Regions from separate parts of the Streptomyces blastmyceticus genome, predicted to be linked through region 1. Evidence: riboswitches for the same ligand, from Rfam matches in the RefSeq annotation. Region 1 holds a riboswitch; each other region holds the start of a gene.

Region 1 (5,210 bases):
CGTCGTCGACGAGGCGCATCACGGCGCCACCGTGCACCGTGCCGTACAGATTGGTGTCGTGCTCGCTCATGATGTGGGCAAGGGTGACGGACGAGTCGGCCGGGACCTTGTCGATGGGCGGTGCTTCCACGGTGGCTCCTCAGCCGGAGTGCGGCAGGGTCGAGCGGACCTGCCGGGCCGCGGTGACCAGGTTCTCCAGCGCCGGCCCCGCTTCCTCCGGGGACCTCGTCTTCAGGCCGCAGTCGGGGTTCACCCACAGCCGTTCCGCCGGTACGGCCCGCAGCGCGTGCCGCAGCAGCGCAGCGACCTCCTCGACGGAGGGGACGCGCGGCGAGTGGATGTCGTAGACCCCCGGGCCCGCCTCGCGCGGATAGCCGGCGGTGGCGAGTTCGTCCGCGACGGCCATCCGGGAGCGCGCCGCCTCCAGGCTGATGACGTCCGCGTCCAGCGCCTCGATGCCGGGCAGGATCTCGCCGAACTCGGCGTAGCACATGTGCGTGTGGATCTGGGTGTCCGCGCGGACCCCGCTCGTCGCCAGGCGGAACGCCTCGGTCGCCCACTCCAGATAACCGGGCCGGGCGGGCGCGCGCAGCGGCAGCAGCTCGCGCAGGGCGGGTTCGTCCACCTGGATCACGGCGGTGCCCGCCGCCTCCAGGTCCGCGACCTCGTCGCGCAGCGCGAGCGCGACTTGGCGGGCGGTCTCGGCGAGCGGCTGGTCGTCCCGGACGAAGGACCAGGACAGCATGGTGACGGGGCCGGTGAGCATGCCCTTCACGGGGCGCCGGGTCAACGACTGGGCGTAGCCCGTCCATTCGACGGTCATGGGCGCGGGCCGCGAGACGTCACCGGCGAGGATCGGCGGGCGGACGTAGCGCGTGCCGTAGGACTGCACCCAGCCGTGCCGGGTGGCGAGGTAGCCGTTCAGCCGCTCGGCGAAGTGCTGGACCATGTCGTTGCGTTCGGGTTCGCCGTGCACCAGCACGTCGAGGCCCGCCTTCTCCTGGAAGGCGATCACCTCGCGGATCTCCGCGGCGATCCGCTCGCGGTAGCCGTCGGCGGTCAGCTTCCCGGCGCGCAGCTCGGCCCGCGCGCGGCGCAGCTCGGCGGTCTGCGGGAAGGAGCCGATGGTGGTGGTCGGCAGCGGCGGCAGGCCGAGCCGGGCGCGCTGGGCGGCGGTCCGCTCCGCGTACGGCTGCGGTCGGCGCGCGTCCGCGGCGGTGACGGCGGCACAGCGCTCCCGTACGGCCGCGTCGCGGGTCAGCGCCGAGCCCGCGCGGGCCGTGAGGGCGGCCCGGTTGGCGGCGAGCTGCGGTGCCACCGCCTCGCGGCCCTCGCTCAGCGCCCTTGCCAGGGTGGCGACTTCGGCGGTCTTCTGCCGGGCGAAGGACAGCCAGCGGGCGACCTGCGGGTCGAGGTCGCGTTCCGCGGCGACGTCGAGCGGCACGTGCAGCAGGGAGCAGGACGGCGCCACGTCGAGCCGTTCGACCAGGCCGAGCAGGGTGGCCAGGGTGGACAGGGCCCGCTCCAGGTCGGCGGCCCAGACGTTGCGGCCGTCGACGACGCCCGCGATCAGCCGCTTGCCGGGCAGCCCGCCGAGGGCGGCGAGCGCGTCGAGGTTGGCGGCCGCGGGCCCGGTGAAGTCCATCGCGAGCCCCTCGACGGGGGACTGTGCGAGCACGGGCAGGGCGTCGCCGAGCCGGTCGAAGTAGGAGGCGACCAGCAGCTTCGGCCGGTCGGTCGCGGCGCCGAGCTCGCGGTAGGCGCGGGCGGTGGCGCCGAGCACCGACCGGGGCCGGTCCTGCACGAGCACGGGCTCGTCGAGCTGCACCCAGTCCGCCCCCGCCGCCCGCAGGTCCGCGAGCAGCGACGCGTACACCGGCAGCAGCCGGTCCAGGAGCGTCAGCGGCTCGAAGTCCGCCCCGGCGCCGGGCGCGGGCTTGGCCAGCAGCAGGAAGCTGACCGGCCCCAGCAGCACGGGCCGGGCCGTGAAGCCCGCCTCTCGCGCCTCACGGAACTCGGTGACCTGCTTGCGGGAATCCGGGGCGAACACAGCGTCCGGCCCCAACTCGGGTACGAGATAGTGGTAATTGGTGTCGAACCACTTCGTCATCTCCAGCGGCGGCACCTGTGCCGTGCCGCGGGCCATGGCGAAGTAGACGTCCAGCTCGGTGCCGGCCGCCGCCCGGTGCCGCTCCGGCACCGCGCCGACCGCCCAGGCCGTGTCCAGGACGTGGTCGTAGAGCGAGAAGTCGCCGGTGGCCACCTCGGTGATGCCCGCCTCGCGCAGCTCCTCGCGGGCCGCGGCCCGCAGCGCGGCGGCGGTTTCCAGCAGCTGACCGGCGTCCAGGTGGCCGGCCCAATAGCTCTCGGTGGCCTTCTTCAGCTCGCGGCGCGGCCCTTGCCGCGGATAGCCGTGCAGGGTGGGGCGTACGCGTGCGACATGCGTCTGCTTCACGGAACTCTCCTCCGGAGTTCGGTGGGTCCGTACCCCGTGCGGGTGTACGGGCAGTGGCAGGTCTTCGGACTCGTGGGCGCGCTCCGGTCCCTCGTCGAAGGGCCGGGCACCTACTGGCGGTCGCTTCCCGGACGTCGTCCAGTGCTCATGACCGCGGTCGTTCCCACTCACCGCTGCGGGGCAGTTCCGGATTCGCACCGGATTCCCTCTTGCGACGCTCCCGCCTGGCGGACGGGGCGAACCAGCTGCACCGGCCAGCATAGTCACAGGAGTTGCGGGCCGGGCGTACTCTGTGATCATGGCCATTCGCACTGCCGTACGGCGCGTGGTGTCGCTCGTCCCCTCGCTCACCGAGGCCGTGGCCGTCACCGCGCCCGGGCTGCTCGTCGGCGCCACCGACTGGTGCGACCACCCCGCCGGGCTCGACGTGACCCGGATCGGTGGCACCAAGAACCCCGACGTGGCCCGGATCGCCGCCCTCGCGCCCGACCTCGTCCTCGCCAACGAGGAGGAGAACCGCGCCCCCGACCTCGCCGCGCTGCGTGCGGCGGGCCTGCGGGTGCTGGTCACCGAAGTGCGCACCCTGGAGCAGGCGTTCGGGGAGCTGGAGCGGGTGCTGGTGGAGGGGTGCGGGCTGGAGCGGCCCGGGTGGCTGGCGGAGGCCGAGGACGCGTGGCGGGAGGTGCGGCCGACGGGCCCGGCCGTGCGGGCGGTGGTGCCGGTGTGGCGGCGGCCGTGGATGGTCCTGGGCCGGGACACCTTCGCGGGGGACGTCCTCGCCCGGCTCGGTGTCGCCCATACGCACGCGGGGCACGCGGAGCGCTATCCCCGCGTGCCCCTCGACGAGCTGACCTCGTGCGGCGCCGAACTGGTCGTCCTGCCCGACGAGCCGTACCGCTTCACCGCGGACGACGGCCCGGAGGCGTTCCCCGGGCTGCCGTCCGCGCTCGTCAGCGGCCGTCACCTCACGTGGTACGGGCCTTCGCTGACGCAGGCGCCCCGGGTGCTGGCCGCGGCGCTGCGAGCAGCCGGCCGCTGACCAGGCCGCGCAGGGTGCACACGGCGGCGACCAGCCAGGCCGCGACGAGCAGCGCGTAGAGCCCGTAGGCCAGGCCGTTGAAGGCGTGCAGACCGGTGTGGCGGGCGAGCCCGGCGGCGCCGGTGACGCAGGTGCCGATGGGGAAGGTGAAGGCCCACCACGTCATCGCGAAGCCCATGCCGCGCCGGAAGGCCCGCACCACCATGGCGGTGGCCAGCGCCAGCCACAGCAGCGCGAAGCCCATCACGGGGGTGCCGTAGAGCACGCCGAAGGCGGTCATCGCCTGGGTGTAGGAGGCGGCGGCGGTGCCGTGCGCGGCGTCGGCGACGTTGTTGACGGCCGTGGTCGACTGCCCGAGCGGGCCGAGGACGAGGAAGAGGGCCGGGGTCAGCGCGAGGGGCAGCGCACCGTGGTGGATCAGCCGGGCGAACACCAGCGGCAGGATGACCAGCGTGGCCAGCAGGCTCATGCCGAACAGCGCGTAGCAGCCGAGCAGCATGGCCTCCTGCCACTGGCCGTGCGGCAGGTGCGCCACCAGCGCCGGGCCGGTCGCGGCGGACACCATGGGCGCGACGACCGGGAGGAGCCAGACGGGCGAGGCGCCGTCCACCCCGATCCTGTGCCGGGTGACCATCAGGTACGGGATGCCCGCGGCCGCCGCGAGACCGATCACCGTGCCCGCCACCCAGAGGACGGCGTCGGCGGCGACGGCCGTGTCCTTGCCGATGACGTCCGAGCCCACGCCGAGCGTGACGCTGCCGACGGCCAGCAGGGCCATGGCCAGGCAGCCGTAGAACGGCGCGACCATCGGGTCGGCGAGGTGGCGGCGGGCCTGGTCGGGGTGGCGCAGCCAGTGCGCGGCGCGGGCGGTCAGCAGGGTGAGCAGCCCGAGGGCGGCCAGCGCCCACACGACCTCGTACGCGCCGCGCAGCCCGGGCGCCCGCAGCGGGAGGGCGCTGCCTGCGCCCGCGACGATGGCGGTGCCCATCACGGCGGCGTACCAGTTCGGGCCGAGGTGACGGACACCGGGCCGCGAGTGGTGACGCGTGAGGGGGGTGGGGCTGGGATGGACGAGCGTGGTCATGTCTCCACGATCGCCCGTGACGCTCCGCGCGACCAGAGGCCATCGGTCTATGAGGGCATAAGCTGGGTTTATGAGCGATCCGAGGAGTTCCGACGAGCCGAGGAGCCCGCTCGCGCACCGGGTGCCCGATCTCGGGGCGCTGGAGCTGCTGCTCGCCGTGGCCCGGCTGGGCAGCCTGGGGCGGGCGGCCCGCGAGGTGGGCATCACCCAGCCCGCCGCCAGCAGCCGGATCCGCAGCATGGAGCGCATGCTCGGCGTGGCCCTGGTCGAGCGCTCACCGCGCGGTTCCCGGCTCACCGACGCGGGGGCGCTCGTCACCGACTGGGCGCGGCGGGTCGTCGAGGCCGCCGAGGCGTTCGACGCGGGCACGCAGGCGCTGCGCGGCCGCCGGGACTCCCGGCTGCGGGTGGCCGCGAGCATGACCATCGCCGAGTATCTGCTGCCGGGCTGGCTGATCGCGCTGCGCGGGCTGCTGCCCGGTACGGCCGTCTCGCTGCTCGCCGGGAACTCCGCGGCCGTCGCGGACCGGCTGCGCGCGGGCGAGGCCGACCTCGGCTTCGTCGAGGGCCTCGACGTGCCCGCGGGGCTGGACGGCGCGGTCATCGGCCACGACCGGCTGGCCGTCGTGGTCG
Region 2 (5,210 bases), on a different contig from region 1:
GGCGACGCCGCGCACCATCGTGCTCTTCGCGGTGCCCTTCTCGCCCCGTACGAGCACTCCGCCGATCGACGGGGAGATCGCGTTGAGCAGCAGGCCCAGGCGCATGTCGTCCATCCCGACGACCGCGGTGAACGGATAGGTGGCCGAGGCCATCAACGGGTACCCCCTTCGAGGGAATTGCTCTGACTGGTCCGCGCGGCGGGGGCGTTCACGGCGCGCCCGGCGGGATGAAGGGCGCGCCGGCCGGCACGCCGTCCTCGATCAGCCGCAGGAGCGCGTCCGTGTCCGCGTGCTCCTCGATGAGATCGCCCAGGCGGTCCAGCTGCTCCTCGCGCAGCGCCGCGAACGACGTGTCCGGCGCCGGTACGAACGCCCGGCCCGCGGCCTCGGCGACGCGGCGCAGGAACGCCCGCCGGAAGCCGTCGCTCTCCAGCGAGCCGTGCCAGTGCGTGCCCCACACCGCGCCCGAGCGGCAGCCGTCCAGGAACGGCTCGTCGCCGCCCAGCACTTCGGCGACGCCGTGGTGGATCTCGTAGCCCTCCACCCGCTCGCCCAGCGCCTCGCCGACCGGTCTGGCCAGCGTCTTCTCCCGGGCGAACCGCACCCGTACGGGCAGCAGGCCGAGGCCCTCGACCGTGCCCGCCTTCGACTCGACCTCGTCCTCGATGCGCTCGCCCAGCACCTGGAAGCCGCCGCAGACGCCCAGCACCGGCCGGCCCTCCGCCGCGCGCCGCGCGATCGCGTCCGCCAGCCCGCGCTCGCGCAGCCAGGCGAGCGCCCGTACGGTGCCGCGGGTGCCCGGCACGACGACCAGGTCGGCGTCGATCAGCTCCTCCGGGCGGTCCACGAAGCGCACGACGACGCCCGGTTCGGCGGCGAGCGCGTCGACGTCGGTGAAGTTCGACATCAGCGGCACCGCGCACACCGCGACGCGCAGCACGTCCGCGCCGTGCGGCGGGGCCACCACCGACTCCCGCACGGCCCCGCGCATCGACACCCGCAGGCCGTCCTCCTCGTCGATGCCGAGGCCGTGGGCGAACGGCAGCACGCCGACGGTGGGCCGCCCGGTCAGGTCCCGCAGCATCTTCAGACCGGGCTCCAGCAGCGTCACGTCGCCCCGGAACTTGTTGACCAGATAGCCCGCTATGTGGGCCTGGTCCTCACGGGACAGCAGCGCCGTCGTACCGAAGAACGACGCGAACACCCCGCCCCGGTCGATGTCGCCGACCACGACGACCGGCAGCCGCGCGGCCCGGGCTATGCCCATGTTGACGATGTCGGTGCGCCGCAGATTGATCTCGGCGGGGCTGCCCGCGCCCTCGCAGATCACCGCGTCGTGGGTGCGGCGCAGCTCGGCCAGGCAGTCGGTGACCGTCCCCAGCAACTGCTCCTGCCGCCCCGAATGGTAGCCGCGGGCGCTGAGCTCGCCCACCGGCTTGCCCATCAGCACCACCTGACTGCTGCGGTCGCTGCCGGGCTTGAGCAGCACGGGGTTCATCAGGGCCGACGGCTCGACCCGGGCGGCGGCCGCCTGCATGGCCTGGGCGCGGCCTATCTCCGCGCCCTCGCGGGTCACGAAGGAGTTGAGCGACATGTTCTGCGCCTTGAACGGCGCGACCTTGACGCCCTTGCGGACCAGCCACCGGCAGATCCCGGCGGTCACCACGCTCTTGCCCGCGTCCGAGGTCGTCCCGGCCACGAGCAGGCCCCCGCCCAGCGGGCCCGGGGGCCCGCTCATCTCCGCTGTCACCGGTTCCTCCTCGTAAGGCGATCTGGGGAAAGGCTGCCCGCCGCACGGCCCCGGGAGACGGCGGCCCGCACCCCGATCGCGACGCCCAGCGCCAGCAGCGACACGCGTCGGGAGAGCCGCACGGCGCGCTCGATGTCGGCGGTCTCCACGGGGCGGTTCTCCGCGCCCAGGACGGGGCGGTGCTCGACGCGGCCCTTGTACGCGAGCGTGCCGCCGAGGCGCACGCCGAGCGCCCCGGCGAACGCGGCCTCCACCGGGCCCGCGTTGGGGCTCGGGTGCCGGGACGCGTCGCGCCGGGCCACCCGCCAGGCGCCCCGCGGGTCGGGACCGGCGAGGACGGTGAGGGCGGCGGTCAGCCGCGCGCCGGGCCAGCCGACGACGTCGTCGAGCCGGGCCGAGGCCCAGCCGAAGCGCCGGTAGCGCGGCGACTTGTGGCCGACCATCGCGTCCAGGGTGTTGACGGCACGGAACCCGGCCAGCCCCGGCACCCCGCCCAGCGCCCCCCAGACGAGGGCGCCCACGACGGCGTCGGAGGTGTTCTCGGCGACGGACTCCACGACCGCGCGCGCCATCTGCGCGCCGTCCAGCGCCTGCGGGTCGCGCCCGCACAGGTGCGGCAGCCGCTCCCGGGCGACCTCGATGTCACCGGCGGCGAGCGCGCCCCCGATGGCCCGCGCCTCGCGGCCCAGCGAGGTGCCGCCCAGCACGGCCCAGGTGGTGGCGGCGGTCAGGGCGACGCCGGCGGTGCGGGAACGGCGTACGGTACGGGCCAGCGCTCCGGCGGCGGCCGCGGTGCCGCCCGCGCACAGCAGCGTGTGCAGGGCGCCGTAGCCGCGGTGGTCGCGCCACAGCCGCTGCTCCACCGCCTGCGCGGCACGGCCGAAGGCGGCCACGGGGTGGCCGCGGCGGGGGTCGCCGAGGGCGAGGTCGCCGAGGAAGCCGAGGGCGGCACCGCACGCGAAACCGAGGTGATCGGCGCGCATCGGCTCAGACCGCCGTCGTGCGATACCTGAGGACGAGGGTTCGGGATGGTCGACGGCAGCCGGGCATGGCGATGTGTCCTCACTCAGGGTCCGCGCCCTGGTTCGACGTGACCGGCGACCAGAGTCTCCTGGCTCCCGGATCGACGTCGCCCCGGCCTTCCCGCCCGCGTGCGCGGGCCGTGGCTCTCCGGTGGGGGAGACGCTCCCCGGTGACAGTGGCGGGACCGCGCCGGACTCGCACCGGCTTCCTCTGCTGTCGCCGTTTGGCCCCGGAAGTCCACCATGGGGTGTGAACGGGCGTCAACTTCCGTCCTGAGCTGGCCTTCGTTCCTCGGGGGCGCACCCAAAACGCCGGGCGGGCTGGATATCCGGCCCACCCGGCGTTTGAGGACAAGCGGCGCAGCCGCGACCTACGCGACGATCAAGTAGATGCCGTACCCCACCGCGGCCGCGCACAGCGCGAAGCACGCGTACGCGCCGGTGCGGGCGAGCGAACCCGGCCGCGTCCCCGCCGCGGAGGCGGAGGACGTGCCGACGATCCCCAGAGTGAAGACGCCGACCAATCCGACGGTCACCACGAGGCTGACGCCGAAGACCTGCCCAAGAGCTGCCCAGTCGATCTGCATGGTGTGGATTCCTTAGCTCGCCGCGGCGGCGGGGGTGCGCCCGGCTTCGGAGGAGACGGCGACCACCGGGGCGGCGGCCACGGGACCGGCCGGCGGCGGGGCGACGGCCTGGAGCGCGGCGGTGACCACGCCCGCCGGCTCGGCGTCCGGGACCTCGTCCAGGCTGTCGTGGGTGACGGGCTTGCGGCGGGAGGCGGCGTAGATCGCGCCGGACACCAGCAGGCCGAGGACGGCGACGGTGGTGACGCCCCAGTCGCCCTGGTCGGCGAGGAACGCGGCGCCACCGGCGACGAGGCCCGCGGCCGGCAGCGTCAGGCACCAGGCGATGGCCATCCGGCCCGCGGTCGACCAGCGGACGACGCCGCCCTTGCGGCCGAGGCCGGAACCCATGATCGAGCCGGAGCAGACCTGGGTGGTGGAGAGGGCGAAGCCGATGTGCGAGGAGGCGAGGATCACGGTCGCGGCGCCGGTCTGGGCGGCGAAGCCCTGCGGCGGCTGGATGTCGGTGAGGCCCTTGCCGAGCGTGCGGATGATGCGCCAGCCGCCCAGGTACGTACCGAGCGCGATGGCCAGGCCCGCGGAGACGATGACCCACAGCGGCGGGTCGGAGTGCGGGGCGACGACACCGCCGGTGACCAGCGCGAGGGTGATGACACCCATCGTCTTCTGGGCGTCGTTGGTGCCGTGGGCGAGGGAGACCAGGGCGGCCGAGGCGATCTGCCCGGCGCGGTAGCCCTTGGCGGTCTCCTTCTCGTCGCGGCCCTTGGCGAGCCGGTAGGTGAGCCGGGTCGCGACCATGGCGGCGATGCCGGCCACGACGGGCGCCGCGACCGCCGGGATGAGGACCTTCATGACGACCTTGTCGGCGTTCACCGCGTTGAAACCGACGGACACGATGGTCGCGCCGATCAGGCCGCCGAAGAGGGCGTGCGAGGAACTGGAGGGCAGTCCGGCCAGCCACGTCAGCAGGTTCCAGACGATCGCGCCGATCAGGCCCGCGAAGATCACTTCGGGTCTGATGCCGGCACTCTCGTCGATGATGCCCCCGGAGATGGTCTTGGCGACCTCGACGGACAGGAACGCGCCGACGAGATTGAGAACCGCCGACATCGCCACCGCGACCTTGGGCTTGAGCGCCCCGGTGGAGATGGTGGTGGCCATGGCGTTGGCCGTGTCGTGGAAGCCGTTCGTAAAGTCGAACACCAAGGCCGTGACGATCACGATCCCGATGAGAAGCGTGATGTGTTCCATTCACCCAGGCAATCAGCTCGATGGTCAGTACAGCGGTGACCGTAAAGACCCTGGGTGAACGGAAGGTGAACTGGGTCGGACCGAGTGGTGACGCCAACCGGAGGCAGAGGGCTATGCGGATATCGAACACAGCACACGACGACAAGGGCGACATGGGCGGGGATGTCGGGCGGGCCTGGGCCGAGGTCGTCTCCACCGCCCGCCGCACCACCGCGGACGAGCTGGTGGTGGGCACCTCCGGCAATGTCTCCGCGCGAGTCGGAGATGTCGTTCTTGTCACTCCCAGCGGGGTCCCGTACGACCGGCTGGGACCGGAGGACGCGGTCGGCGTCGACCTCGACGGGCGCCAGGTCCTCGGCGAGTTGACCCCCACCAGCGAGCTCCCCATGCACCTGGCCGTCTACCGCTCCACCGACGCGGCGGCCGTCGTGCACACCCACGCCGTCCACGCGACGGCCGTCGCGGGCCTGGTCGACGAGCTGCCGCTGGTCCACTACATGGCGGGGGCGCTCGGTGGCCCGGTAAGGGTCGCCGACTACGCGCTTTACGGCACGGACGAGCTCGCCCACAACATGCTGCGGGCCCTGGAGGGGCGCACGG
Region 3 (5,210 bases), on a different contig from region 1:
CGCCCAGAAGATCACCACGAACAGGGTGACCGTCGGGCCGAACTTGCCGTTGCCGCCGAGCCTGCGGGCTATCGCGTGCGTGGCGGCACCGAGCAGCAGACTGGCGAGCAGCAGGACGCCGTCGGCGATGGCCATCGCCTGCAGCGCGAGCGAGGGGCTGACGCGCCACTGCGCCCGGAAGTCGTCCCTCCCCAGCGTCCCCAGCACACCGGAGAGCAGGCACAGGAACGCCGCCGCGCCCCAGACGCTGCGGTCCCGGGCCTCGTCGAGCACCTCGACCGGCCGGAGCCACAGCCCGAATATGAGGCGGTGCCAGAGCAGTCTGCGCGGTGCCGCGGCCGGGGCGCGCGGTGCGGAGGAAGCGGGTGCGGAGGGCGAGGGGGTCACGGGCATGGATGCAATTTCTATCACCGGGCGGCCCGGCCACCGGTGGCCGGGCCGCCCGGGATCCCGCGCGTGAGGCCACGTCAGACCGGTGCGGGCGCCCTGGGATCGGTGTCGGCGCCCGGGCCCACGCCCGGTCCCGCGTCCGGGTCGGGGCCCGCGTCCGGGCCCGCGGAGCCGTCGGGGTCGGCACCGGCGTCGGGGTCCGGGGCGTGCAGGTACTCCTCCGAGATCTCGCGCGGACCGAACGGCCACACCTTCTCGTGGCGCGCCCAGAGCACGAACGCCACACCGCCCGCGGCGACCCAGGCGAGCGACCATTCGATGGGGTGCCTGCCGGGGGAGTTCTTGTCCGCGTAGCCGTAGATCACCAGCCAGCCCACCAGCGCCACCAGGCTCGGCAGCGGATAGAGCCACATCCGGTACGGGCGCCGCAGCCCCGGCTGCCGGCGGCGCAGCACCGACACCGCCGCCACCTGGGCCAGCGCCTGCACGATCACCATCACGGTGGTCAGCAGCTGGATCAGCGTGGTCAGATCCGTATGACGGCCGATCAGGAAGCCGACGGCGGTGATGACCCCCATCGACACCAGCCCCAGCACCGGGAAGTGGTGGCGGGGGTGCAGGGTGCCGAAGGAGCGGAAGAAGACCTTGTCCCGCGCGGCGTCGCAGGGCACGCGGGAGCCGCCGAGGAGACCGGTGAGGACGGAGGCGACCGCCGTGACGAGGATCAGCACCGTGACCGTGCGGGCCGCGCCCTTGCCCCAGGCCGCCTCCAGGACCGCGGAGGCGACGGAGGAGTGCGCCGTCGAGTTCTCGTCGAGCATCTGCTTCCAGTCGACGACCCCCAGTGTGCCGATCTGGAGCAGCAGATAGATCGCCATGATGCCGAGGATGGAGTAGATGATCGCGCGCGGCATCGTCCGCCCGGGGTTCTTGATCTCGGCGCCCATATAGGCCGCGGTGTTGTAGCCGAGGTAGTCGTAGATGCCGATGGTCAGGCCCGCCGCGAAGCCGATCCAGAAGTGATTGGTCGTCAGCGCGAAGGCGTGGGCGGGATAGGTGAAGGCCCGGTCGGGGCTGAAGTGGGTGAACGCCGCGAGGATCACGAGGACGACCGAGGCGATCATCACCGCCCACAGCACCACGGTGAGCTTCGCGATGTTCTCGACCCGCCGCCACAGCGCCGCGACGATGAGGACGATGACCGCCAGCCCGACGAGGTCACCGGCCGTCTGCCCCATGCCCGGCCACAGATAGCCGAGGTACTGCACGAAGCCGATGATCCCGGTCGACATGCCCAGCGGGATGAACAGCATCGCCGTCCACACGAAGAGGAACGGCATCAGCTTCCCGCTGCGGTACTGGAACGCCTGCCGCAGATACACATAACTGCCGCCCGCCCCGGGCAGCGAGGCGCCCAGCTCCGCCCAGATCAGCCCGTCGGCGAGCGCGAGCAGCGCGCCCGCGACGAAGCCGATCACCGCCTGCGGCCCGCCGAACGCCGTCACCATCAAGGGGATGGTGACGAAGGGTCCGATACCGCACATCTGGCTCATGTTGATGGTGGTGGCCTGGAACAGCCCGATCCGGCGTACGAATCCGACCCGTTGCTCCGGTTCCTGCCCGGTGTCCGCCATGGGCGTGCCCTCTCTCTGCCGGATGGGGTGAGCCGTCAACTGCACTGGTAGCACCGGCCCGCGGGGCGCGTCCAGCACTGCGTACGGATGTCCGCGGCGCGCCCCGCCGGGCTTCCCGCACAGCTGTGTCAACTGCCACTTGCTCGCCATGAGCGCCGGTCGGAGCGTAAGGTGGCCCGGCCGTGGTGTTCGGGAAGACCGGTGACGGACCCTTGTGGTCCCAGGCCGGAGCGGCCCTCGCCACTGTGATCGGGGAGTTACCGTCCCATTTCGCGCACCACCCCCATGGGTGCGCGGAGCCACTGGCCGCAGCCGGCTGCCGGGAAGGCGGGGACGGGCGCGAGCGAACCCGTAAGCCAGGAGACCGGCCACGGCATCTCACGAGGACATTCCACGAGGTGCTGGAGCGTGACCCGCAGATGACTCTGCCCACCGACATACCCGGATCCACCGCCATACCCGAAGGCAAGCCGTCCGCCTTCCGCTGGCGCCGCCAGGACACCGTGCGCACCGCCGGCCTGCTGGCCGTCATAGCCGCCCTGCACGTCGTCGCCTTCGGCGTGCTCTACCTGCTCGTCGTCCCCGACCACTACACCGTGGACTCCAAGGTCTACGGCGTCGGGCTCGGCGTCACCGCCTACACCCTCGGCATGCGGCACGCCTTCGACGCCGACCACATCGCCGCGATCGACAACACCACCCGCAAGCTGATGGCCGACGGCAAGCGCCCGGTCTCCGTCGGCTTCTGGTTCGCGCTCGGCCACTCCAGCGTGGTCGTCCTGATGGCGGCGCTGGTGGCGGGCGGCACCCAGCTCGCCGGGAAGCTGATGGACGAGCAGTCCACCACCCACCAGACCCTCGGCGTCGTCGGCACGACCGTCTCCGGCGGCTTCCTCTACCTCATCGCCGCCCTCAACCTCATCGCCCTCGCGGGCATCATGCGCATCTTCCGCGCGATGCGCGAGGGCCGCTACGACGAGGCCGAGCTGGAGCAGCACCTGGACTCGCGCGGCTTCATGAACCGCATCCTCGGCCGCTTCACCCGCTCCATCACCCGCCCCGGCCAGATGTACCCGCTGGGCTTCCTCTTCGGCCTCGGCTTCGACACCGCCACCGAGGTCACCCTGATGGTGATGGCGGGCAGCGGCGCGGCCGCCGGGCTGCCCTGGTACGCGATCCTGTGCCTGCCTCTGCTGTTCGCCGCCGGCATGAGCCTCTTCGACACCCTCGACGGCACCTTCATGAACTTCGCCTATCAGTGGGCGTTCTCCAATCCCGTCCGCAAGGTCTACTACAACCTCACCATCACCGGTCTCTCGATCGCCGTGGCCTTCCTCATCGGCACCATCGAGCTGGTCACCGTGCTGCACGAGAAGCTCGACATGAACGACGCGGTCACCGGCTGGATCTCGGGCCTGAACCTCGACAACGTCGGCTTCGTCATCGTCGGCCTGTTCGTGGTGGTCTGGGCGATCGCGCTCGCCTACTGGCGCTTCGGCAAGGTCGAACAGCGGTGGGCGGCGCGCGCGGCCGACGCCCCGGGCGAGGCGGCCTGACGGGCGCCGCGGTTCTTACGGACCGGTGACAGGGCGGCGCCGGTGCGGGCGCGCCGCCGCCCGCGCCCCTAACGTCGGGTCCATGCGCGTACTCGTCACCGGAGGCGCGGGCTTCATCGGCTCGCACATCGTCACCGCACTCACCGCCCGCGGGCACCGGCCCGTCGTCCTCGACGCGCTGCTGCCCGCGGCCCATCCCGAGGCTCCGCCCCGGCCCGCCGGGGTCGAGTGGACCGACGCCGACCTCCGCGACCGCACGGCCGTGGCCGGGGCCCTGCGCGGCGTCGACGCCGTCTGCCACCAGGCCGCGATGGTCGGCCTCGGCAAGGACTTCGCCGACGCGCCCGCCTATGTGGGCTGCAACGACCTCGGCACGGCCGTCCTCCTCGCCGAGATGGCCGCCGCGGGCGTACGCCGCCTGGTCCTCGCCGGCTCCATGGTCGTCTACGGCGAGGGCCGCTACGAATGCCCCCGGCACGGCCCGGTGCGCCCCGGCCCCCGGGCAGCCGCCGACCTCGACGCCGGGCGCTACGAACCGCACTGCCCGCGCTGCGACCGGGAACTGACGCCGGGCCTCGTCGAGGAGGACGCGCCCGTCGATCCCCGCAACGTCTACGCGACGACCAAGCTCGCCCAGGAACACCTGGCCGCCGCCTGGGCCCGCGCCACCGGCGGCACGGCCCTCTCGCTGCGCTACCACAACGTCTACGGGCCGGGGATGCCCCGCGACACCCCGTACGCGGGCGTCGCCTCCTTCTTCCGCTCCTCGCTCGCCCGCGGCGAGGCACCCCGCGTCTTCGAGGACGGCCGCCAGCGCCGGGACTTCGTGCACGTACGGGACGTGGCCGCCGCCAACGCCCTCGCCCTGGAACACCTCGCCGACCGCCCCGCGGGCACCTTGCGCGCGTACAACTGCGGCAGCGACACCCCCCGCACCATCGGCGACATGGCCACCACCCTGGCCGCCGCGTACGGCGGGCCGGAGCCCGTCGTCACGGGGGAGTACCGCCTCGGCGACGTCCGGCACATCACCGCCTCGTCGCGGCGCCTGCGCGAAGAGCTGGGCTGGCGCGCGGAGGTGGGCTTCCCGGAGGGAATGACGGAGTTCGCGCGGGCGCCCCAGCGCGTCTGACCGTGGCTGCGTACGGGTGAACATCCCGCCCGCCCGCGCCGGAGGTGCCCTCCCGGGATAGATGGATGGCATATCGGTGCGCTTCCAGGAAAGGCGGCAGACATGGCGGACAACGACCTGGGAACCCTGCTCGGCGGACTGCTCGGCGGCGGCAAGGGAGGCTCTCTGCTGGGCTCGCTGCTCGGCGCGCTCGGCAGCGGGGGAGGGGAGTCGCTCTCCGGCCTGTTGCAGCAGCTCGGGGAGGGCGGCCTCGGTCCGAAGACCCGGTCCTGGGTGAGCACCGGGGCCAACGAACCGGTCAGCGGGCCGGAGGTGGCGCAGGCGCTGCCGTACCAGGCGCTCGACCACGTCGCCCAGAAGGCGGGCATCACGCCGGAGGAAGCGGCGGACCAGCTGGCGCAGGTGATCCCGCAGGCGGTCGACAAACTGACGCCCACGGGAGAGATTCCCGAAGGCTCGCTGGAAGAAGTGATCGCCCAGCACCAGGGCGGCTGATCC
Region 4 (5,210 bases), on a different contig from region 1:
GTTGTTCGCCACGATCGAGTCACCGGTCGCGAAGAACGCGACCAGGCGGCCGATCATGTGCTGCTCGCCCGGGGACAGCTTCGCCAGGTCGGCGACGTCCGAGTGGAGGTCGACCTCCTCGACAGTCCAGGTGTTCTTGATCGCGTCGCGGTAGCGGTCGTAGAAGTCCGGGTACCGCATCGGGCGCAGCGTGAGCTCGAAACCCGGGTCCAGCAGGTTCTTCTGTTCAGCGGTCGACATTACTGGCAGGCCTCGCAGGACTCGGGGTTCTCAAGGGAGCAGGCGACGGCGTCGGCGTCGGGCACGGCCTGCTGCACGGGGACGGTGGCGGCGGCACCGGCGGAGCGCGCGATCCGGGTGGCCGGGCGCGAGCGCAGGTAGTACGTCGTCTTGATGCCCTGCTTCCAGGCGTACGCGTACATCGAGCTGAGCTTGCCGATGGTGGGCGACGCCATGAAGAGGTTCAGCGACTGGCTCTGGTCCAGGTACGGCGTACGGGCCGCGGCCATGTCGATCAGGAAGCGCTGCGGGATCTCCCACGCCGTGCGGTAGAGGTCGCGCACCTCCTTGGGGATCCACTGCATGTCCTGGATCGAGCCGTTGGCGTCGGTCATCGCGTCACGCGTGGTGCGGTCCCAGACGCCGAGCTTCTTCAGGTCCTCCACCAGGTAGGTGTTGACCTGGAGGAACTCACCGCTGAGGGTCTCGCGCTTGAAGAGGTTGGAGACCTGCGGCTCGATGCACTCGTACACGCCCGCGATGGACGCGATGGTCGCCGTCGGCGCGATCGCCAGCAGCAGCGAGTTGCGCATGCCGACCCGGGCGATGCGGGCGCGCAGCGCGTCCCAGCGGCCGGCCCAGCGCTGCTCGGCGTTCGGGTAGTGGTCCGGGTGCAGCACGCCGCGGGCGGTGCGGGTCGCGGACCAGGCCGGGTGCGGGCCGTGCCGCTCGGCGAGGTCGGCGGACGCCTCGTACGCCGCGAGCATGATCCGCTCGGAGATCCGGGTGGACAGCTCCTTCGCCTCGGGGGAGTCGAAGGGCAGCCGCAGCCGGAAGAAGACGTCCTGGAGGCCCATCAGGCCCAGGCCCACCGGGCGCCAGCGGCTGTTGGAGTTCCCGGCCTGCTCGGTCGGGTAGAAGTTGATGTCCACGACGCGGTCGAGGAAGGTCACGGCCGTACGGACCGTACGGTCGAGCTTCTCCCAGTCCATCTCGCCGTCGGTGCCCAGGTGCTGGGCCAGGTTGACCGAGCCGAGGTTGCAGACGGCCGTCTCGCCGTCGTCGGTGACCTCGAGGATCTCGGTGCAGAGGTTCGAGGAGTGGACGACCTTGCCGGGCTCGGCGGTCTGGTTCGCGGTGCGGTTGGACGCGTCCTTGAAGGTCATCCAGCCGTTGCCGGTCTGCGCGAGGGTGCGCATCATCCGGGAGTACAGCACCCGCGCGGGGATCTGCTTGACGGCCTTGCCCGCGGCCTCGTAGGCGCGGTACGCGGCGTCGAACTCGTCGCCGTAGAGGTCGACCAGGTCGGGGGTGTCCGCCGGGGAGAACAGCGACCAGTCGGCGTCCGCCTCCACGCGGCGCATGAACTCGTCCGGGATCCAGTGCGCGGTGTTGAGGTTGTGCGTGCGGCGGGCCTCCTCACCGGTGTTGTCGCGGAGCTCCAGGAACTCCTCGATGTCCGCGTGCCAGGTCTCCAGGTAGACACAGGCCGCGCCCTTGCGCCGGCCGCCCTGGTTGACCGCCGCGACGGAGGCGTCGAGCGTGCGCAGGAACGGCACGATGCCGTTGGAGTGCCCGTTGGTGCCCCGGATCAGCGAGCCGCGCGAGCGGATGCGGCTGTAGGACAGGCCGATGCCGCCGGCGTGCTTCGACAGACGCGCCACCTGGTGGTAGCGGTCGTAGATCGAGTCCAGCTCGTCCAGCGGCGAGTCCAGCAGGTAGCAGGACGACATCTGCGGGTGGCGGGTGCCGGAGTTGAAGAGCGTGGGGGAGGAGGGCAGGTACGACAGGGTGCTCGTCAGCCGGTACAGCTCGGCGACGTCCTCCAGCGCCTGCTCCGTGTGGTTCTCGGCCAGGCCGCAGGCCACGCGCAGCAGGAAGTGCTGCGGGGTCTCGATGACCTGCCGGGTGATCGGGTGGCGCAGCAGGTAGCGGCTGTGCAGGGTGCGCAGGCCGAAGTAGCCGAAGCGGTCGTCCGCGCCGTCGAGGAGCGCCGCGTCGACGAGCGCGTCCAGCCGCTCGGCGTGGGTCGTGACGAAGGCGGCCGTGTCGTCCGTGATCAGGCCCTCGCGGTGCCCGGTCGCGACGGACGCGGAGAAGGAGAGCGCGCCCTGTCCGGCGGCCTCTTCGGCGATGGCGAGGGTGAGCAGCCGGGCGGCGAGCTTGGAGTACTCGGGCTCCTCGGCGATCAGACCGGCGGCGGCCTCGGTGGCCAGGGACCGCAGTTCGGCCTCGTCCGAGCCCGGGTGGCGGCCCCGCAGCGCGGCGGCGGCGACCTTTCCGGGGTCGGTGGCGGGCAGATCGGCGGTGAGGTCTGTCAGGGTGCGCAGCAGCGCGGTCCCGGGGCCGCCGGTCGCTTCCACGGACGCTGAGACCGGATCGGCGGGCGCGATGGTCACTGAGGCTCTCCCTCGCTCGGCAAGGGGCCGGGCGGGTGGCGCGCGACGGGCGCGTACGGGCATGCCTCTTTGCACCAGGGCATGCTCGTAGCGTCCATCGGCCCAACCCGCGAGGCCCGGACGAATACAAAACGCCCGGTGCCGGCCGGGGCGGCGCGGCGGTGGGCGTGCTGTCGGCAGGTACTCGGACTCCTGCATGCGTCATTACGGCATACATGCACCGTTGCGGGACAGTTCCGGATTTCCACCGGATTCCCCTGCGACGACAGCGAGGACGAGCATACATCTAGTGCTGGCCGTCGCACGCACCACCACATCTTGTGTCGCGCGGTAATCGGATGGGTCTGAATGTGCTAACAGGGCCTGGCGGCAAGGGGCATGACGAAGGGCCGTCACGCGCCTGTCCGGCGCGCGACGGCCCTGGGTGATCCGGTGGGTGGCGGGCTGCTCGGCAGCCCGCCTGGGGGTGCTCTGAGGGGCATCTAGGGGTCAAGCGTGAAGGTTCCCGGGGTGCGCAATCCAGCCCGTCCGGCGTTTGAGGACGCTCCCGCAGGGAGCTCCCGCCGGAGGCGGCAACGGACCCGCAGCCGGGGGTCTGGGGCACGAGCCCCAGTTTCGGGAAGGGGCGGGGCTGGGGAAAAAGCCCGCCGCAGGCGTCAGTGCCCGCCCGGCGCCCCCGCGGTAGCCGGCGGCAGCTCCGCCTGGACCCCCTCGTCGCCCGCATCCGCCGTGTAATCCGACGGCTTCGTCTCGTCCACACCATCCCGCACGCCCACCGCCTTGAACACCACCGTGAGCACGACAGCGACAAGCACGTTCAGGATGAACGCCGTGAGCCCGATATACCCCTTCTCCCCGATGAACGGAATCAGGTTGGTATTCCCGAAATGATCCTGTGTGGCACTCGGCGTGTCATACGCCCGCCATGTCCCGTACGCCATGCCCACCGCCCAGCCCGCGAGCAGCCCCCAGCGGTGGAACCACCGGGTGAAGAGCCCGCCGACGAGCGCCGGCACGGTCTGCAGGATCCAGATGCCACCGAGCAGCTGGAAATTGATCGCGACCGTCTTGTCCATCGTCAGGACGAAGATCAGGGCGCCGACCTTCACCAGCAGCGAGGCGAGCTTGGAGACCTTGGCCTCGTGCTCGGGGGAGGCGTCCGGCTTGATGAAGTCCTTGTAGATGTTCCGCGTGAAGAGATTCGCCGCGGCGATCGACATGATGGCCGCCGGCACCAGCGCGCCGATGCCGATCGCGGCGAAGGCCACGCCCGTGAACCAGTCCGGGAACATGTCCGCGAAGAGCTGCGGAATGGCCAGCTGACCGTTCTTCACCTTGACGCCCGCGGCGATCGCCATGAAGCCGAGCATGGCCAGCAGGCCCAGCATCAGGGAGTAGAGCGGCAGGATCGTGGTGTTGCGGCGGATGACATTGCGGCTCTTGCTGGAGAGGACCGCGGTCACCGAATGCGGATAGAGGAACAGCGCCATCGCCGAGCCGAGCGCGAGCGTCGCGTACGCCCATTGCGCGTCCGGGCCGCTCACCAGGGAGCCGCGCGGTTTGCCCGTCGCCGGATTCTTCTCGGCGAAGGCATCACCCGCCTTCGCGAAGATGTGCTCGAAACCCCCGAGCTTGATGGGGATGTAGATGATGGCCACGATGATCACGATGTAGATCAGCGCGTCCTTGACGAAGGCGATCAGCGCGGGGGCCCGCAGTCCGGCCGAATACGTATAGGCCGCGAGCACGCCGAACGCGATGAGCAGCGGCAGGTCCTTCATGAACCAGTTGGACCCGCCACCGACCCCCAGCACGTCCAGTACGGCCTGGATGCCGACGAGCTGGAGCGCGATGTACGGCATGGTCGCGAGAAGTCCGGTCAGCGCCAGGGCCAGTGAGAGCCCCTTCGAGCCGAACCGCCCGCGGACGAAGTCCGAGGACGTCACATAGCCGTGCTTGTGCGCCACCGACCACAGGCGGGGCAGGAAGGTGAACACCAGCGGATAACAGAGGATCGTGTACGGCACCGCGAAGAATCCCGCCGCGCCGCCCGCGTAGATGGCCGCCGGCACGGCGACGAAGGTATACGCGGTATAGAGGTCGCCGCCCAGCAGGAACCACGTGATCCAGGTGCCGAACGAACGGCCGCCCAGTCCCCACTCGTCGAGGTTGTCCGCGTTCTCCGCCCGCCGCCAGCGCGACGCGACGAATCCCATGACCGTGACGACCAGGAAGAAGAAGATGAACACGGCGAGCGCCACGCCGTTCACGCCGTCCTTCATGCGTGCCCACCCGCTTCCGTCCTACGGGTCCGCTCGTGGCGGCGCACGATGATGTACGCGATGACGGTGAGCCCGGTCGATATCGGCACCCAGGCCATCTGGTACCAGTAGAAGAACGGAATGCCGATGAATGTGGGCGTGAGCCGGGAGTAGGAGTCGACCCACAGCATCGCGACGAAGGGGATGGCGAGACATACCCCGGCCACGATCATCGGCACCGTGACGACTGCGGCCCTGCGGCCGCTCTCCGGTGGCTCCATCGGTGGCTTTGTCGGTGGTTCCGTCATGGTGGCGACTCCCCCCTTGGTGA

Evidence for each region. A riboswitch is a leader RNA that binds a small molecule or an ion and turns the genes downstream of it on or off. The one in region 1 is predicted to bind cobalamin.
Region 2: another riboswitch for cobalamin. It lies ahead of ABD269_RS09565 (cobalamin biosynthesis protein); the one in region 1 lies ahead of metE (5-methyltetrahydropteroyltriglutamate--homocysteine S-methyltransferase).
Region 3: another riboswitch for cobalamin. It lies ahead of nicT (Nickel transporter NicT); the one in region 1 lies ahead of metE (5-methyltetrahydropteroyltriglutamate--homocysteine S-methyltransferase).
Region 4: another riboswitch for cobalamin. It lies ahead of ABD269_RS29785 (ribonucleoside-diphosphate reductase subunit alpha); the one in region 1 lies ahead of metE (5-methyltetrahydropteroyltriglutamate--homocysteine S-methyltransferase).

Annotation. Positions count from the first base shown of each region.
Region 1 is NZ_BAAABW010000039.1:66,447-71,656, forward strand. It holds gene ABD269_RS32400 (acyl-CoA thioesterase) at 1-130, opposite strand, end outside; gene metE (5-methyltetrahydropteroyltriglutamate--homocysteine S-methyltransferase) at 140-2,455, opposite strand; cobalamin riboswitch at 2,494-2,717, opposite strand; gene ABD269_RS32410 (helical backbone metal receptor) at 2,754-3,494, shown strand; gene ABD269_RS32415 (TDT family transporter) at 3,421-4,578, opposite strand; gene ABD269_RS32420 (LysR family transcriptional regulator) at 4,649-5,210, shown strand, end outside.
Region 2 is NZ_BAAABW010000011.1:24,199-29,408, forward strand. It holds gene ABD269_RS09555 (putative cobaltochelatase) at 1-153, opposite strand, end outside; gene ABD269_RS09560 (cobyric acid synthase) at 209-1,738, opposite strand; gene ABD269_RS09565 (cobalamin biosynthesis protein) at 1,747-2,733, opposite strand; cobalamin riboswitch at 2,856-2,983, opposite strand; gene ABD269_RS09570 (hypothetical protein) at 3,144-3,359, opposite strand; gene ABD269_RS09575 (inorganic phosphate transporter) at 3,372-4,610, opposite strand; gene ABD269_RS09580 (class II aldolase/adducin family protein) at 4,724-5,210, shown strand, end outside.
Region 3 is NZ_BAAABW010000026.1:426,544-431,753, reverse strand. It holds gene ABD269_RS24360 (YIP1 family protein) at 1-393, opposite strand, end outside; gene ABD269_RS24355 (APC family permease) at 468-2,024, opposite strand; cobalamin riboswitch at 2,191-2,411, shown strand; gene nicT (Nickel transporter NicT) at 2,444-3,580, shown strand; gene ABD269_RS24345 (NAD-dependent epimerase/dehydratase family protein) at 3,663-4,712, shown strand; gene ABD269_RS24340 (YidB family protein) at 4,815-5,207, shown strand.
Region 4 is NZ_BAAABW010000031.1:17,760-22,969, forward strand. It holds gene ABD269_RS29780 (ribonucleotide-diphosphate reductase subunit beta) at 1-240, opposite strand, end outside; gene ABD269_RS29785 (ribonucleoside-diphosphate reductase subunit alpha) at 240-2,618, opposite strand; adenosylcobalamin-variant (AdoCbl-variant) riboswitch at 2,789-2,887, opposite strand; gene mctP (monocarboxylate uptake permease MctP) at 3,275-4,900, opposite strand; gene ABD269_RS29795 (DUF3311 domain-containing protein) at 4,897-5,160, opposite strand.